Regions from separate parts of the Ensifer sp. GW821-FHT05G01 genome, predicted to be linked through region 2. Evidence: predicted binding sites of a transcription regulator. Region 2 holds the regulator's gene; each other region holds the start of a gene.

Region 1 (4,017 bases), on a different contig from region 2:
GCCAGTTAGCCAGGGGGGTACCCCGGGCCCAGTCGGCGGGGCCGATCGGTTGAGTCTGTCAGACCCGTCCTCGGGAGAACGGGCCTGAACAATCGCGTTAGAAGTCCATGCCCGGGCCGGCCGGCAGGGGCGGAGCCGGGTCTTTCTTCGGCTTTTCTGCAATCATCGCCTCGGTCGTCACCAGGAGACCTGCGACAGAGGCAGCATCCTGGAGTGCGGTGCGCACGACCTTGGCCGGGTCGATGACGCCCTGCACATAGAGGTCGCCATATTCGCCGGTCTGGGCGTTCCAGCCGTAGGAGAAGTCCGTCTTCTCGCGAAGTTTGCCGACAATGATCGAACCTTCGGCACCAGCATTCTCAGCAATCTGGCGAACAGGTGCCTCGACGGCGCGCCGGACGATCTCGATGCCGACCTTTTGGTCCTGATTGGCCGTCTCCACATGATCCAGCGCTGTGATGGAACGCAGTAGCGCGACACCGCCGCCCGGAAGAATACCTTCTTCAACGGCTGCCCGGGTGGCATGCAGTGCATCGTCGACGCGGTCTTTCTTTTCCTTTACCTCTACCTCAGTCGACCCGCCCACGCGAATGACGGCAACGCCGCCGGCGAGCTTGGCAAGACGCTCCTGCAGCTTTTCGCGATCGTAGTCGGACGTGGTCTCTTCAATCTGGGCGCGGATCTGCGCGATGCGCCCGTCGATATCGGCCTTGGCGCCGACGCCGTCGATGATGGTCGTGTTCTCCTTCTCGATTGCAACTTTCTTTGCCCGGCCGAGCATGTCGAGAGTGACGTTCTCGAGCTTGATGCCGACGTCGTCAGAGACAACGGTGCCTCCTGTGAGAACCGCGATGTCTTCCAGCATGGCCTTGCGCCGATCACCGAAGCCTGGTGCCTTGACCGCAGCGACCTTCAGACCGCCGCGCAGCTTGTTGACGACGAGGGTCGCGAGCGCTTCGCCCTCCACATCTTCAGCGATGATGAGCAGCGGCTTGCTGGATTGAACCACCGCTTCGAGCACTGGCAGCATCGCCTGAAGGTTGGAAAGCTTCTTCTCGTGAATGAGGATGTAAGGATCGTCAAACTCGGTCCGCATCTTGTCGGCATTCGTCACGAAATAGGGGCTGAGATATCCCCGGTCGAACTGCATGCCTTCGACGACTTCGAGTTCGGTCTCTGCCGTCTTGGCCTCCTCGACGGTAATGACGCCTTCATTGCCGACCTTCTGCATCGCCTCGGCGAGATATCGGCCGATTTCCTCGTCGCCGTTTGCCGAGATCGTCCCGACCTGAGCAATCTCAGAGTTGTTGGAGATCTTTCGCGCTTTGGTCTTGAGTTCCTTCACGATCGCATCGACGGCAAGATCGATGCCGCGCTTCAGATCCATCGGGTTCATGCCTGAGGCAACCGCCTTGGCACCTTCCTTGACGATGGCCTGCGCCAACACAGTGGCCGTGGTCGTCCCGTCACCGGCGAGATCGTTGGTTTTGGAGGCGACTTCGCGCAGCATCTGCGCACCCATATTCTCGAACTTGTCTTCTAGCTCGATTTCCTTGGCAACCGACACGCCATCCTTTGTGATGCGCGGGGCACCGAACGACTTGTCGATGACGACATTGCGCCCCTTCGGTCCGAGCGTGACCTTGACGGCGTTTGCAAGGACATCGACCCCACGCAACATGCGTTCCCGGGCGTCGAGGTGGAATTTGACTTCTTTCGCAGCCATTTCTGTAACTCCTCAATAGGCAGCTATCTGACTGATGGACTTATCGCTGGTTTGTTCAGGCCGCCTGCTTGCGCACGGCCGGGGCTTCAATGACACCGAGGACATCGCTTTCTTTCATGATCAGCAAATCTTCCCCGTTGACCTTGATCTCGGTACCGGACCATTTGCCGAACAGGATGCGGTCTCCCGCCTTGACGTCCAAGGCCTGGATCTGGCCCGCTTCGTTGCGGGCGCCGGTGCCGACAGCGACAACTTCGCCCTCCTGCGGTTTCTCTTTCGCCGTGTCGGGGATGATGATCCCACCCCTGGTCTTTTCTTCCGATTCAATCCGGCGGACGAGAATGCGATCATGCAGCGGTCGGAAAGACATGTTTTCCTCCAATGGACAAACAGTAGTGACGTTGTTCCCCATCACCGGACCGGATGACCAGTCCGGACGGGTACAAGACCTCAAACGAGCGTCTTGCGCAAAATCATCTGGTTTCACGGTTTTTCGAATTCAAGAGGTCAACCCAAAAAAATCAGCACTCGCATCGAGCGGCTGCTAACATGCTGTAAAGGAACAACAAAAGCCTACTTTACGTTTAGAAATCCGTTGATGACCGCGAACAATTGCGCCACCTTAGCGCTTGTTGATAAACGGAGGTTAAGCATGCGAGAACCATCGGATTTTGAGCGTCAGATAAACGGCTACGGACTGACCACCGCGCATATCCTTTACCGTATTCCCGATTTCGTATCCGTTCTGCAGACCTATGTCTGGCAGGATTACGATCTTGCTCCCGACTTTCCTAGAATGCAGCAATTCCTCGATTTCTGGCAAACCAATCTCGACGGTCCGCTGCATTCCGTTCGGTATACGCATCAGCGCCTGATCCGACCCAACGAATGGCGCCGCATTGAAGGTGAGTTCACGCTGAACTGAGATTTGCAAAAAAATCTCCAAGGCAGCACTTGAAGCCGGATTTCTCAGATACCAGATCATCTTCCTCCAGCCGCTGACAACAGGGCTGGAAAATGCTGGAAGCGCCGTCATTCGGCGCTCCATACCCATGTTGCTTTTAGGAGGATATGGCTATGGCAACATCTTACGACTACACACCTCTCTTCCGATCGAGCGTCGGCTTCGACCGGCTCTTCAATCTTCTGGAAAACGCCCAGCGCGACCGTTCGACCAGCGATTGGCCGCCGTATGACATTGTCAAGACGGGTGACGACAGCTACCGCATCTCGATTGCGGTCGCAGGTTTCGCCGAGGGCGACCTCGACATAACGTTCCAGTCCAATCTGCTCACCGTTATTGGCAAGAAGCAGGACTCTCCGTCCGAAGCTTATCTGCACCGGGGCATCGCCGGCCGCCCGTTCGAACATCGTTTCGAGCTTGCGGACCATGTCAGGGTGAGTGGAGCGGGATTGAGCAATGGTCTGCTGACCATCGATCTCGTGCGGGAGATTCCGGAGGCATTGAAACAGCGCAAGATCAGCATTGAAAGCGGTTCCACGCTTGAACGGCCGGACGCAGCGCCGCAGATCGACGCACAGAGCGCCGCCTAAATGAAGCATTGGATATGGGCGCCGTTTCGATGGCGCCCATGAGCACACCGGGTTGGAAAGGAGAGCGCTATGAAACCCGATATGTTCAAGAAACCTGTGCGTATTCTCGTCGGCCTTGGATTTCCGACGGAAGTGAGAAGCGTTATGGACGCTTACCGACACCTGGTCGAGTGGCCGATATCGCTCAGGGATGGTCCGCATTCGGTTGCACTCAAGGCATGCCACGCTGCCTTGCGTGGCGAGATCGAAGCTGAGACCGCACGTGGATTGTTTGCCGCCTTCGCGGAAAAGCACGACCTGCTTGCGCCGGAAGCTGACTCCATCATGGCGGACCACCCGAGGTGGAGTCGGGATCCACACGTGAGCTGAGGTGAACCGAGCATGGACGATATGTTTAGGCAGATTGCCGCAACTGCCGCGAACATCGGACCGGAAGTTCTCGCCTCTAACTGGTCGCCGTTTCGACGTCCAATGGATGTGGTGAAGGCTCCTGCACTTTCTGTCGATGACAAACGGACCATCCTCGCCGCATGGGCCTCGGACTTTTACGCGATAGATTCGAAGCCGGCTCTCCGTCATATTCCAGGAACGCCCGAGCCGGTTTCAATCGATGAGGTTCAGTCTGCCCTGCGAGAACTCGATTCGCGGTACGATACCTGACGGGGCTATATACCTCTTCTCTAACGCCTTGCCGGCTTTCCGACGGGCCGTCTCGATATCAGGCGGCACGTCGAAGC
Region 2 (4,017 bases):
CCGATCAGGTCTCGGATTTCGCGGATCTTGCCGGCGTTGTGGCTGGCGACGATGAGCGTCTTGTCATCCAGTGTGCGCATGATGTGTCTTCTCTTAAAAGATGCGGGCGCAGGGGCCACGTTTCATTCGATGGACCAGAGGCCCGGTTCCGCGCATTCGAGGCTGTTGCCGGCCGGATCGCGAAAATAGAAGGACCGCGCACCGTTCGGCCAGGCAACATCGGCCTCGATCGCGACGCCCGCCGTTTCCAGCCTGGACTTCCATGCGTCGAGCGCCTCTCGTGCGACGCGGAAGCACATATGGCCCTGGCCGGTGGTCCCGTGCGGCGGCACCTGCAGGGCGGCATCCGGCGAGGGCGGCTTGATCGTCTCCGTCGGATTGAAAACCAGCAGAACGCCCGGGCCGCAACGGAAGAACACATGCCGATTGCCGGCGCGCGTGATCTTTTGCAGCCCGAGCACACCGCCGTAGAAGGCCTCGGCGCCATCGAGGTCCGGCGCGTAGAGCGCTGTCTCGAGAATGCCTTCCAGCGCCGGGGCCATCGTTTCCGTCCCTTTTGTCAGCCTGATATCGCCTGCTTCTGCAGCGCGACCAGTTCGGCAATGCCGGTCTTTGCAAGTCCGAGCAGGCCTGCGAATTCCTCTTCCGAGAAGGGCTTGCCCTCGGCCGTTCCCTGGATTTCGACGATGCCGCCGGTTCCGGTCATCACGAAATTCGCGTCGGTCTCGGCAGCGGAGTCTTCGAGATAGTCGAGGTCGATGATCGACTGGTTGGCGAAGATACCACAGGAAATGGCGGCGACGTGGTCCTTCAGGACCTTCTCCACCTTCACCATGTTGCGGGCTTCCATCCATTTCAGGCAGTCGTGCAGAGCCACCCAGGCGCCGGTGATCGAGGCCGTGCGCGTGCCGCCATCAGCCTGGATGACGTCGCAGTCGATCGAGATCTGGCGTTCGCCGAGCGCCGGCAGATCGACGACGGCGCGTAGCGACCGGCCAATCAGGCGCTGGATCTCCTGGGTGCGACCGCTCTGTTTGCCGCTCGAGGCTTCACGGCGCATGCGCTCGCCGGTGGCGCGCGGCAGCATGCCGTACTCGGCCGTCACCCAGCCCTTGCCGCCATTGCGCAGCCAGGCCGGAACCTTTTCCTCAAGGCTGGCAGTGCACAAGACGTGCGTGTCGCCGAACCGCACCAGACAGGAGCCTTCCGCGTGCTTGGAGAAATTGCGCTCGAACGAAACCTTGCGCATTTGGTCGATTTTTCTGCCGGATGGCCGCATCATCAAACTCCTATCGTATCTGGTGAGCCTTCTAGAGCATGGCAGAGGTAAAGGGAACCGGTGGATACTAGGCGACCGGGGCGATTTTTCCCTTTTGCTATCGGCCGCGGGGATCACTATATTTCCGGCGGCAGGATTGGCCTGCGAACATGGAGCGACATGGTACTGCGCAATCCCGGAGTGACCGATATCGCGGCGGCGCTGGACGAGCGTTCCGGTGAAATCTTCCGTCGCATCGTCGAAACCTATTTGAACAACGGCGAACCGCTCGGCTCCCGCAACCTTTCGCGGTTGCTGCCGATGTCGCTGTCGCCGGCTTCCGTGCGCAATGTGATGAGCGATCTCGAAGATCTCGGGCTCATCTATTCGCCGCATGTCAGCGCCGGTCGCCTGCCGACGCAGACGGGCCTGCGCTTCTTCGTCGATGCCTTCATGCAGGTCGGCAATCTCTCGGCCGAGGATCGTGCCTCGATCGACCGCCACGTGCGGCGCAGCGACCATACCCAGCCGGTCGACACGCTGCTGGCAGAGGCGAGCCAGATGCTGTCGGGCATGTCGCGCGGCGCTGGTCTTGTCATCACCGCCAAGAACGATCCCGTTCTCAAACATGTCGAATTCATCCGACTGGCGCCGACGAAGGCGCTGGCGGTGCTCGTCGGCGAGCACGATCAGGTCGAAAACCGCATCATCGAGCTTCCTGCCGGCGTGACGAGCTCGCAGCTGACGGAGGCCGCGAATTTCCTCAACGCCCATCTCGCCGGCCAGACGATCGGCGAGGTGCGCTCGCAACTTGAAACGGTCAAGCAGACCGTGCGCAGCGAACTCGATGCGCTGTCGCAGGATCTGGTCGAGCGCGGATTGGCGATCTGGTCGGGCAGCGAGGGCGATGAAAAGCCGGCACGGCTAATCGTGCGCGGTCGCGCCAACCTGCTCGAGGGTCTGGAAGGAACCGAGGACATCGACCGCCTGCGCATGCTGTTCGACGATCTGGAAAAGAAGGACAGCCTGATCGAATTGCTCGATCTCGCCGAAAGCGGGCCGGGGGTAAGGATCTTCATCGGTTCGGAGAACAAGTTGTTTTCATTGTCCGGTTCTTCGCTGATTGTTGCGCCCTATCGTGACAGCGAGGATCGGATCGTCGGCGCCGTCGGCGTCATCGGTCCGACGCGGCTCAACTATTCGCGCATCGTGCCGATGGTCGACTATACCGCGCAGCTGATGTCGCGGCTTTCGCGCTGAACGAGCGCTTTTGGCCGCAGACAGCATTGAACCCTTGATTTTTCGGCCCTAAACCTCGATATCGGCATCAAATCCAGTCACTGGGCATTTTCTCGCCATGCGGCCATCGTTGCGCGCGGGTGTGAAAATGCGAAAGACACGACAGACGATACACCGGAGAACGTCATGACCGACGAAACAAACAAGCACGGACACGAAGCTGCCGCCAACGACGAGGCAGACAACGCTACGCCCGAGGTTGTGGAAGCAGCGCCGGTTGCCGAAGCCGATCCGCTGGAACTTGCCAGAGCCGAGAACAACGACCTGCGCGACAAGTATCTGCGGCTCGCCGCCGAGATGGACAACCTGCGTCGCCGCACCGAGCGCGACGTCAAGGATGCCAAGTCCTATTCGGTCGCAGGCTTTGCCCGCGACATGCTGGCCGTCTCCGACAATCTGCGCCGGGCGCTCGATGCCATTCCGGCGGAAGCCAAGGAAGCCGGCGAAACCGGCCTCAACGCTCTGATCGAAGGCGTCGAGATGACCGAGCGCGCCATGCTCTCGGCGCTCGAGCGCCACGGCGTGAAGAAGCTGGAGCCGGAAGGCCAGAAGTTCGATCCGAACTTCCACCAGGCCATGTTCGAAATCCCGAACGCCGATGTGCCGAACAACACGGTGCTGCAGGTCGTCCAGGCCGGCTACACCATCGGCGACCGCGTCCTGCGTCCGGCCATGGTCGGCGTGTCCAAGGGTGGCCCGAAGGCCGCCGCGACAGAGGGCGACAGCCCGGCGGCCTGAGCTGCAGTCTGATCTGTTTCAACGCCGCGCGTCCCTTAGGACGCGCGGCGTTTTCGTTTTCGGCGGTCCCGGCGATGCAGGCCGGTATCAGCCAAACAGCTGCCGCAGGTGGTCGTTGAGGAAGCGTCCCTCCGGGTCGATTTTTGCCCGCAAGGCTCGGAAGTCGCCGGCGCGCGGATAGAGCGCTGTCACGTCGTCGGCGCCGAGGAAATGCAGCTTGCCCCAATGGGGTCGCGATCCGTACTGGCGCAGGATCGTGTCGACATCCTTCAAGTATTCCCAGTAGTCCGTGCCCGGTTCGCCCGAGACCGATAGCGTGATCGAATCCTGCTCGTAGAACGGGCTGATCCAGCCGGTGTCGCCGGCCGTGAAGCGATACTCGATCGGGTAGATGCAGGTCGGATGCTTTTCCAGCATCAGCTTGCGCACCGCTTTCACGGCATCCTTGCCGTGGGCAACGGGCACCGCATATTCCAGCTCGTGGAAATTCGGAACGTATTCGATCGGATAGATCTCCGAGGAATAGGCGATCTTCTCGAAGCCCTCCTCCATCGGCGGCCGGTCGGTGATGTCGATCACCTTCATCTCGCAGACATCAGAGGTCTTGACCGTCGTCGAAACCGACGCGGTATCAGGCAGGCAGTAGCAATGCCGGCTTTCGGGCACCGGGCACCAGAAGAAGCCGAAGTGCCGGTGCCTGGCGGCGAGTTCGTCGTGCTGCT
Region 3 (4,017 bases), on a different contig from region 2:
GTATGCCAGGAACGCCTGAGCCGGTTTCAATCGATGAGGTTCGGTCTGCCCTGCGAGAGCTCGATTCGCGGTACGATATCTGACGGAGCTATCTGGTGCCTGCTTCAAAGCCTTGCCAGCTTTCCGACGGGCGGTTCTCATATGAGGCGGCCCGTCGAGATATACGGACTGGGAATTCAGTTCACTTCGAAAGAATGCCTTCTTCATACGGCGCGGTGCCAGCTTTCGCTTCATTATTGTTCCGGCGGCCGCTTTTAGGCCTGGAGGAGCGCTAGGCTGTGGTGCGGTTGAGCCGCATCTTCTCCTGGCTGATGAGTCTCGCCCTGGCTGCTTCAATTCGCGTCGAACATGAACGCGATGTGGACCCATGCGATCCTCGGCGTGCTCGTCACCGCCGTGTCACCCTGGGCACTCTGGGAATATCGGCGGAACCCGCATGAACCTGGATGTTCGAGAAAAAGGAGAGCACGGCCCGCCGCTTCAGCGGCGGGCTCTTCCGGATTGGCGATGCCGATCGATACGCCGATGCGCAGCAACGGGGATTGAATGGTAGAGCTTGCCGGCGATATCAACGCAAACTAGGGACGGCGGCTCCTGTCGTCTACGACGGTGCAATTCAGTTTCTTTAGCTTTGCGTAGGCAATGGCGGCATCGCGGGTTGGGAAACGCAGTTCAACCAGAGTCAGCGTGTCACTCCCGCCAGTGTAGCCCATTAGATAGTCGATGACGGGTGGTGCTTGCCGTTCGAATACCAGCAGCCAAGGTCGCCCGGAGACGCGCGCCGAAGTCATCACGAGCGTGACGGGCGAAAAATGCGTGCTACGGGATCAATGTTTGGTCGTGGGCAGGTGATGTCAATCGCCAGGGGCAGGCTGGTGCTGACCTGCTCCACGAACTTCCGGCCAGCGCGGCCGGATTGTCTGTCTCGCGCAAGGGGTTCCGTCAACCACGTCATCGGTTTTTGCCACGCGACAGCTGTTCGGGAGCTGGCTGCTGCCACGGCTCCACGGGATCAGGTCACGTACACTCATGGCTCATCCTTTCGTCGTTTCTTCCTTCCTCCTTGGCGAAGCTGCTTTCCTTCACCTGTTGGCAACGGCGATGATCAAGCAGCATGTTCTCAATCAGGCCGCCTTGTCGCCTTGGATCTGCTTCGAAGCTGGCTTCGTCATTTCGCTTTCGATGGCGATCCGACGCGGCTTCATCTCCTCAGGCATTTCCTTCCTGAGATCGATAACGAGTAGCCCGTTTTCGAGCTTTGCGCCCTCGACGATGACATGATCGGCTAGCTCGAATCTGCGCGCAAATGGCCGTAGAGCGAGGCCGTGATGGAGGTACTGTACCTCCTCATCCTCGGATTTCCCGCCGTTGACCACGAGCATGTTCGCTTCATGGGTGATCGTCAGTTCGTCCTCGGCGAAACCCGCCACTGCCATGGCGATGCGGTACGCATCTTCCCCCAGTTTGACGATGTTATAGGGCGGCCCGTTGTCAGCGTTGAGGCTGGCGTGTTTTCGAGCAGGTCGAAGATGCGGTCGAAGCCGATGCTCGACCTGTAGAAGGGGGAAAAGTCGAGGTTTGTTCTCATAGCTACATCCTCCGTAGAGCAACATAGGTACGAGGGAGCGCCAAGAAGCTTGGGGCTCCCTGACTGGTGTCGACCCACCAGGGCGTCGACAAGGATGAGGTGGGGATCACGATACCTTCCGTCAAGAGGGAGCAGGAGTTTTCGAGCGGCGGCTCCGCGAAATAGTCTCATGAATTCATGCCGGTAGCACTCGATGGTGTAGAGTGCTAAAAAATTTCTGATCCCCTCTTGAAACTCGAAAAGACAAAAACCAGATCGATTTGCGCGCGATGCCGAAAGGGTCGGCGCGCCCCGCGTCGGTCGCTCCGAATGCGGCGCGGAGGACCCGTTGAAAAATCTGTTTGTCGATGAGGAGAGCGAGATGACGTTCCGTCCATTGCATGACCGTATCCTGGTTCGCCGCATCGAGGCCGAGGAAAAGACGGCCGGCGGCATCATCATCCCAGATACGGCGAAGGAAAAGCCACAGGAAGGTGAGGTCGTTGCCGCCGGACCGGGTGCGCGCGACGACAGCGGGCAGTTGCGACCGCTCGATGTGAAAGTGGGTGATCGCATTCTGTTCGGCAAATGGTCGGGCACCGAGATCAAGCTCAATGGCGAGGATGTCCTGATTATGAAGGAATCGGACGTGATGGGCGTGAAACGCAGCCTAGTGCCGATCCGGACCCATGCCAGACAAGGAATGCTGCCTGAGGAAGGAGTAGAAAAATGGCTGCCAAGGAAGTGAAATTCAATTCCGACGCCCGCGAAAGGATGCTGCGCGGCGTCGACATCCTCGCCAATGCTGTCAAGGTTACGCTCGGTCCGAAGGGCCGTAACGTGGTGATCGACAAGTCATACGGCGCGCCCCGCATCACCAAGGACGGCGTCACCGTCGCCAAGGAGATCGAGCTTGAGGACAAGTTCGAGAATATGGGCGCGCAAATGGTGCGGGAGGTTGCCTCGAAGACCAGCGACATCGCTGGTGACGGCACCACCACCGCGACAGTTCTCGCCCAGGCGATCGTCAAGGAAGGGGCGAAGGCGGTGGCGTCGGGCATGAACCCGATGGATTTGAAACGCGGCATCGACAAAGCAGTCGACGCCGTGGTCGAGGAACTGCGGCGGAACGCCCGCAAAGTCACCAGGAACGACGAGATCGCCCAGGTTGGCACCATCTCGGCCAATGGCGACATCGAGATTGGCCGCTTCCTCGCAGAAGCGATGGAAAAGGTCGGTAACGAGGGGGTGATCACCGTCGAGGAAGCCAAGACCGCGGTGACGGAGCTGGAAGTCGTCGAAGGCATGCAATTCGACCGCGGTTATCTCTCGCCGTATTTCGTCACCAACCCCGAGAAGATGCGGGTTGAGTTCGAGGAACCCTACATCCTGATCCACGAAAAGAAGCTCTCGAACCTGCAGACATTGCTGCCGGTTCTCGAAGCGGTCGTTCAATCTGGAAAGCCGCTGCTGATTATCGCCGAGGATGTCGAAGGCGAGGCGCTGGCGACGCTTGTTGTCAACAAGCTGCGCGGCGGCCTGAAGGTGGCTGCCGTCAAAGCGCCGGGCTTCGGCGACCGCCGCAAAGCGATGCTGGAGGACATCGCGATCCTCACTGGCGGCACGGCAATCTCTGAAGATCTCGGTATCAAGCTCGAGAACGTGACCCTCAATATGCTTGGCCGCGCCAAGAAGGTCGTCGTCGAAAAAGACAACACCACGATCGTCGATGGCGCTGGCTCGAAGACGGAGATTGAGGGCCGCGTCGCCCAGATCAAGGCACAGATCGAGGAAACCACGTCGGACTACGATCGCGAGAAGTTGCAGGAGCGGCTGGCCAAGCTTGCTGGCGGCGTTGCCATCATCCGCGTCGGCGGCTCGACCGAGGTTGAGGTGAAGGAACGCAAGGACCGCGTCGACGACGCCATGCACGCCACGCGGGCGGCCGTCGAGGAGGGCGTGTTGCCCGGCGGAGGCGTCGCTTTGCTGAGGGCTGTCAAAGCACTGGACAACACTCAGACCGAGAATGCCGACCAGAGGCACGGCATCGACCTGGTTCGCCGCGCGATCGAGGCGCCGGTGCGCCAGATCGCCGAGAACGCGGGTGCCGAAGGCTCGATCATTGTCGGCAAGCTGCGCGAGAAGACCGATTTTGGTTATGGCTGGAACGCGCAAACGAACGAGTTCGGTGATCTTTACGATCAGGGCGTGATCGACCCGGTCAAGGTCGTTCGCACCGCGCTGCAGGACGCCGCCTCGGTCGCCGGCCTGCTGATCACCACCGAGGCCATGGTCGCCGAGAAGCCGAAGACGGATGTACCGCTCCCGCCGATGCCGGCAGCCGGCATGGACTTCTGACTGCAATGATAGGTCCGCGCCCCCACGGGGCGTGGGCTTTGGATAGACTTGTGAAGTAAGGGATGCATTTCGCTTGAATCGGCGCGGCGTTT

What was found. Region 2 encodes HrcA, which represses chaperone genes, less so after heat shock. Its sites were predicted from a motif close to GTTAGCACTCNCNNNNNGNGAGTGCTAAC; they were not measured.
Region 1: the regulator HrcA is predicted to act here: its motif matches at 2,247-2,275, upstream of groES (co-chaperone GroES).
Region 3: the regulator HrcA is predicted to act here: its motif matches at 1,771-1,799, upstream of AC07UR_RS24355 (co-chaperone GroES).

Annotation. Positions count from the first base shown of each region.
Region 1 covers NZ_JBWKSC010000015.1:94,106-98,122, forward strand. Annotated here, with positions in the region: gene groL (chaperonin GroEL) at 98-1,726, opposite strand; gene groES (co-chaperone GroES) at 1,782-2,096, opposite strand; gene AC07UR_RS29185 (usg protein) at 2,379-2,651, shown strand; gene AC07UR_RS29190 (Hsp20 family protein) at 2,804-3,280, shown strand; gene AC07UR_RS29195 (DUF982 domain-containing protein) at 3,350-3,649, shown strand; gene AC07UR_RS29200 (hypothetical protein) at 3,662-3,940, shown strand.
Region 2 covers NZ_JBWKSC010000001.1:316,691-320,707, forward strand. Annotated here, with positions in the region: gene rdgB (RdgB/HAM1 family non-canonical purine NTP pyrophosphatase) at 1-80, opposite strand, end outside; gene AC07UR_RS01605 (VOC family protein) at 123-542, opposite strand; gene rph (ribonuclease PH) at 560-1,279, opposite strand; gene hrcA (heat-inducible transcriptional repressor HrcA) at 1,439-2,518, shown strand; gene grpE (nucleotide exchange factor GrpE) at 2,684-3,295, shown strand; gene AC07UR_RS01625 (D-arabinono-1,4-lactone oxidase) at 3,383-4,017, opposite strand, start outside.
Region 3 covers NZ_JBWKSC010000011.1:114,114-118,130, reverse strand. Annotated here, with positions in the region: gene AC07UR_RS24375 (hypothetical protein) at 1-83, shown strand, start outside; partial or broken gene AC07UR_RS24370 (SPW repeat protein) at 316-438, shown strand; gene AC07UR_RS24365 (NADH dehydrogenase ubiquinone Fe-S protein 4) at 579-791, opposite strand; partial or broken gene AC07UR_RS24360 (Hsp20 family protein) at 1,125-1,588, opposite strand; gene AC07UR_RS24355 (co-chaperone GroES) at 1,950-2,315, shown strand; gene groL (chaperonin GroEL) at 2,297-3,925, shown strand.